2 regions of the Pseudoalteromonas sp. SR45-6 genome follow, and region 1 is predicted to be linked to the other one. Evidence: predicted binding sites of a transcription regulator. Region 1 holds the regulator's gene; the other holds the start of a gene.

Region 1 (3,203 bases):
CTTAATCTTTACGGTATGCATTTAGGAACCGCTTTTCAATTGGTGGATGATGTACTTGATTACAATGCTGATGCTGAGCAGTTAGGTAAAAACATCGGTGATGATCTGGCCGAAGGCAAACCTACCCTGCCACTACTTTATGCTATGCGCCACGGTAATGCTGAGCAAGTACAGTTGATCCGTGATGCTATTGAGCACAGTAATGGTATGGATCACTTAGAAGCTATTCTAAGTACCCTCAATGAAACCAAAGCACTTGAGTTTACGATGAATAAAGCCAACGAAGAAGCTGATAAAGCGATTGCGTGTTTATCTGTATTAGATGAATCACCGTATAAAGAAGCACTCGTTAGCTTGGCTCGTATTGCCGTTGATCGTAATCACTAATAAACACCTAATGTATAAAAATCCTTCGAGCATAAAAAAGCCTGCAAATGCAGGCTTTTTTGTATCAATCGTCTTAGCAATTAAGCGTTGATGAAATCAACACCTTCTTGGATGTCTTTTTTCAGCGTATCAAGCATGTCGTTTTTAGCTTGCTCTTCAAATGCGCTTAGTTCACCGTAAGAAAGAATTTCTTCTACGCCGTTTTTACCTAAACGTACTGGGTGTGCAAAGTATGCAGCATCGCCATTTTCAACAGCAACGTAAGCGTAATCTACAACGTCTTCACCTTGTAAGCCTTTAACTAAAGACATACAAAAACGTGCAGCAGCAGCGCCCATTGATAATGTTGCAGAACCACCGCCAGCTTTTGCATTTACTACTTCAGTACCTGCATTTTGGATACGTGGAGTAAGCGCAGCAACTTCTTCATCAGTGAAAGTAACGCCTTCAACTTGAGATAGTAACGGAAGGATTGTTGTGCCTGAGTGACCACCAATTACTGGTACTTTCACAGTTGCAACGTCAACACCTTTAAGTTCAGCTACAAATGCTTCTGAACGGATCACATCAAGAGTGGTAATACCGAAAACACGTTTCGCGTCGTAAGTACCTGCTTTTTTGAATACTTCCGCAACAATTGGCACTGTGCCATTTACTGGGTTAGTGATAATACCCACTAATGCTTTTGGACAGTTAGCAACAATACCTTCTGCTAATGTTTTAATAATACCAGCATTAACATTAAATAAATCAGCGCGGTCCATACCAGGCTTACGTGGCATACCAGCAGGGATAAGAACGATATCACAACCAGTTAACGCTTGATCTAGTGCATCAACACCAAAGCCTGCAACTTTAACGTCTGTTGGGATATGAGAAAGATCAACAGCAACACCAGGAACAACTGGAGCAACATCATAAAGTGATAATTCAGAACCAGCTGGTAAGCCTGTTTTTAATAATAAAGACAACGCTTGGCCGATACCGCCAGCAGCACCTAATACAGCAACTTTCATTGGAATTCTCCGTAATTTGAGGTAGGAAATATTTGTGGCTCTAAAGATAATGAAATTAACGACTAAAGACAAATTTATCCTGCTTATTTCACATATAATTTAGACCATAGTTGTAAACTTGCTGGTTTACAGCACTAAAATCCATCGCAAAAGCAAACAACTACTGCATAAGTATGCAATATTGTGTACAATTAGCGCATCACTTATGAATAAGAACCTATAATATGCAACCACAAGATAAACAAGAAGCATTAGTAAAGGCCTTTAAGGCACTTTTAAAAGAAGAAAACTTTGGTTCACAAGGTGAGATTGTTGACGCCCTAAAAGAGCAAGGCTTTGATAATATTAGTCAAAGTAAGGTGTCGCGGATGTTAAGCAAGTTTGGCGCGGTACGCACTCGTAATGCCAAACAAGAAATGGTCTATTGTTTGCCTGCTGAAATGGGCGTACCTACAGCGAAAAGCCCATTACGTCAGTTAGTGATTGATATAATGCATAACGAAATGATGATCATTATTCGAACCAGCCCAGGAGCTGCACAATTAATTGCTCGGCTATTAGATTCATTAGGTAAAGCAGATGGCGTACTAGGCACCATTGCTGGTGACGATACTATTTTTATCGCTCCAGCTAAAGTATCTGAAATTGATGTAACTCTTGAACGCGTGCGTATTTTATTTGATACGGTATAAGTCTACCGATTCAAACTTTTTACAGCTGCTTTAAAAAGTTAATTGATGGGGCAAAAAACGCAGACCCCATATCGGCTTGAGTAAAATCAAGCCAATGATCGTAGCAATCGCCATCACCTAATCGACTTCGTAATACTTGCTCAAATGCATTTCCCTGTGCTGCATAACTAATCGCTAATATACCCTGTTCGTAAACGTCACCATAAGGCATGTTTTGATTTAATTGCAGTGGTTGCCCTTGCTCATCTTTTAACTCAGTGCGTACAGCATGACTATTTTCAGTCGCTGGCATAATCAAGGTATTATCTAAGCGAGTGCGTCCCATTATTTGTTCTTGCTCACTCAGTGGTAGGTTTTGCCACACACTTAAATCATGCTTATAGCGCTGTATATGTACGTAACTGCCTTGATCTTCAAAATGGTTGGGTTTATTGATTAACGCTGTGATGCGCTTTTGGCGACCATGAGGAGTGTCACCACCGAGTATAAAACCATTAAAATCGCGACCATCTAAAAATCGAAAGTTTCTCACTTGCTCAACCAATTCAACATCGGGGGCAAATAACTTGAGAATTTGCAAAGCAAATAAATGGTTTACATCTTCCCTATCGGAACGAATTTGGACAAATAAATCAAAAGGCTGAGCCCCCATAATATGATCATTATGAGTAATATTAGGAAAGCTCTGTAATTCACTAGGCAGAAATTCAGGCAGAATATGCGGCCAGTACTGCGCCCCTACTGCAACTAGGCTGGAGAGCATCGATTCAGAAAACTGATCTGAAAACTCATCTTGGATAGCGCTAACGTATTTTAATTTTTTGCGTAATGACTCATCGTGGCCATCAAATACATTAAAAAACAAATGTAAACCGTGCAAGTTTGCTTCAGCACAAATTCCAGATTGCGCTTGCGCCATGATATTTCCTTAACTCAAAATCTCATACACGGCGTTTTTAATGAAATTAAAAATACTAAAACACTTAATCTGCGAAAAAGTTAACCGTGTGTGGTGTTATTTTTATTGTCACCTACTCATTTGCTAAAATGATTGGCCCAACTAAACAGCAACTTCAATTTATTGTCCATCGTTCATAACTTTATACAC
Region 2 (3,203 bases), on a different contig from region 1:
GTTGCCCGCATCTTGCTCTGATAGCTGCTCAAACGGCGTTAAGCGCTTAACATTGGCCTCAAGCCATGCTTTATATGGGTGGCGAGATTTAAGGTCGCGATCAATTTCGTCTGAGTGCCAAATTTTACCTAACTGAGTATCAATAACTAACAGCTCACCAGGGCCAACACGGCCTTTCTCAACCACTTCATCCGCAGTGTAATCCCAAATACCCACTTCAGAAGCTAGGGTAATAAAGCCATCTTGAGTGATCACATAACGTGCAGGACGCAGACCATTACGGTCCAAGTTACACGCAGCAAAACGCCCATCAGACATCACAATACCAGCTGGGCCATCCCATGGTTCCATGTGCATAGAGTTAAAGTCGTAAAATGCACGTAAGTCATCATCCATCGCACGGTTTTTCTGCCATGCAGGTGGTACTAGCATTCGCATAGCACGAAATAAATCCATGCCACCAGCTAAAAACAACTCAAGCATATTATCTAGGCTTGATGAATCTGAGCCGGTTTCATTGACAAAGGGTGCTGCTGATTGCAAATCTGGAATAAGCGGCGATGCAAACTTATATGAACGAGCACGAGCCCACTGGCGGTTACCTTGTATGGTGTTGATTTCACCGTTATGCGCTAAATAGCGGAACGGCTGAGCCAAAGGCCAACGCGGTTGTGTATTAGTTGAAAAACGTTGGTGAAATACACAAATTGCGCTGGTCATGCGGATATCGGCTAAATCTAAATAGAAGTTAGGCAAATCCACCGGCATCATTAAGCCTTTGTAGATAGTTACTAACCCTGACAAGCTGGCAATGTAAAAGCCTTCATCTTCGCTTAAACGCTTTTCAGCACGACGGCGCGCAACGTATAAACGACGCTCTAAATCTTTTGGGCGCCAGCCTTCTGGTGCATTAACAAAAATCTGTTCAAATTTAGGTAACTGCTTTATTGCAATTGGCCCTAAACATGATTCATCTGTTGGCACAATTCGCCAACCTTGAATATTGAGGGTTTCTTTTTCGAGTTCTTCACTCAATATATCTTTTGCAGCTTGCGCAAGTACTGGATCTGAGTTTAGGAAAATCATGCCAACGGCATAATTTTTACCCAAGTGCCAATTTTTTTCAGCGGCAATAGCACGAAAAAAGCTATCTGGCTTTTGTAATAATAAGCCACAGCCATCGCCTGTTTTACCATCGGCAGAAATACCACCACGGTGTTCCATACGGTCTAAGCCAGTGATCGCTGTTCGAATTAAACGATGACTTGCCTGACCATTAACTTGGGCTATTAAGCCAAAGCCACAATTATCTTTTTCTAATTTTGAGTCGTATAACATAGACCCCTCCCCTTGCTACAACAGCTAGCTATGAATGACCTTCTCGACGGTTTGCTAGCAGACAGTCAAAACTATCGCCAATTGTACATTGAGTCAATAGCGCCTTGAATACATATTCACATTCTTGAATATTTCTCACCACAACACAATCTTTTTATTTCATGCCTATTTTTAACATTTAGCGATATTTTACCCGTTATTTTTTTATGACACTGGTGTCATATTTAACAAGTTGTAAAATAACCGCTCTGCAAACCTGCAGTTTACGTTAACGTAAACCAGAGTAAAAATGAATAAATATTCACTGAGTTATGTAGCGAAAATAAATGCTTTCTTTTTTATTGAATCTCTTTGTTGTCGTTCAAGGTCGATACCACAGTGCGCATTAGAGTAAATACTCTTTCCAGTGTCTTTTTATGGGTAAATTTAAAGCCACTAATTAATGCATAATTATCATCACAACAGTCACATTTTGCATAATTTACGCTAGTTAGTAAGTTTTTAGCTTGCTCACCCTGTTGACGCCTGCGGCAGCTTCTTAGCCGCCATAGTAAAGTGTCCGCAGCGGACACAATTTATGTCCGCGGACACCAAATAATTTAAAAATAAATAATTATTTCATTAAAATCATGACATTAAATAGTGGCATGATATTCGAATAAACATTAAAAGATAATTACAGGACACAACTTATGTTTATTCTCAGTTTATTTTTAGTTTCACCAATCACTGTCTTAGTAGTGAGCTTGATGATCACTTACTGCGAGAATAGACATAGCTAAGGATCACTCATGATAAAAGATACCAGCGGACAAGATGTAAGTATTACGCAAAGACGCAGTTACAAAAAACCATTAATAGTGCTGGCGCTATCACTTGCCGTACTTGCTTTATGTGCACAAGCATTTATGGGTAACAATCAAGGCAGTATTTCTGTTGACCGGGCTTCTTTACAGATTGCTACCGTTAATATTAGTCGTTTAGTACGTGATGTAGCCGCCAGCGGTAAAATTGTTGCTGCAAATGCTCCTAAGGTTTATAGCCCAGAACGTGGATATGTGGATTTACAAGTTAAAGCCGGTGATAAAGTAAATAAAGATGACATTATTGCTTTAGTCGATAGCCCAGAACTCAATAATGAACTAAAACAGCAACAATCGGTGTTAGCCCGCCTTGATGGTGAATTACAACGTAAGCACTTAGAAGCACGCCGACAAAAGTTAAGCTTAACCAAAACGCTTGATCTCGCCCAAGTAGAGCTCAATGCAGCAGACAGGGAAAATCGCCGTGCTAAGCTTTCTATCGAAAAAAACTTGATCAGCCAAATTGATTTAGAAAAAGCAGTTGATGATCTTGCCCGAGCCAAGCTTTCTTACAAACACGCTCAACAAGAAGTTGAACTTGCTAAAGATACACTCGCATTTGAACTCAAAGCTGCAGAGCGCGATCTCGCTCGCCAACAACTGATCGTTGATGATTTAAATCGTCAAGTCAGAAACTTAACTATTAAAGCCAGCGTCACCGGTATTGTTGGTAACCTGCTTGTACAACAAAAAGAAGCCGTTACCCAAAGTCAGCCGTTAATGACGCTGGTTGATTTAAGTAATTTTGAAGCACAACTGCAAGTACCTGAAAGTTACGCCAACGAACTCGGTTTAGGAATGGAAGTTGAGCTCACACTCGGGGCAAAAAAAGTGACTGGTGTGTTGTCGGCAATTTCGCCGGAAGTTAACAATCGTGAAGTAACTACTCGAGTACGCTTTGACGAAGAGCTAAAAGGCATTCGCCAAAACCAGCGATTAACAGCGCGCATTTTATTAGAAAATCGTGATGACGTTTTACAAATCAAACGCGGTGCGTTTATG

What was found. The regulator ArgR, encoded in region 1, controls arginine synthesis, uptake and breakdown. The targets are predictions, from matches to a motif close to ANTGAATANNTATTCANT.
Region 2: the regulator ArgR is predicted to act here: its motif matches at 1,442-1,459, upstream of gltB (glutamate synthase large subunit).

Annotation. Positions count from the first base shown of each region.
Region 1 covers NZ_JACJDM010000013.1:29,693-32,895, forward strand. Annotated here, with positions in the region: gene ispB (octaprenyl diphosphate synthase) at 1-387, shown strand, start outside; gene mdh (malate dehydrogenase) at 468-1,403, opposite strand; gene argR (transcriptional regulator ArgR) at 1,628-2,095, shown strand; gene H5158_RS08225 (Dyp-type peroxidase) at 2,115-3,014, opposite strand.
Region 2 covers NZ_JACJDM010000055.1:8,505-11,707, forward strand. Annotated here, with positions in the region: gene gltB (glutamate synthase large subunit) at 1-1,338, opposite strand, end outside; gene H5158_RS18505 (efflux RND transporter periplasmic adaptor subunit) at 2,130-3,203, shown strand, end outside.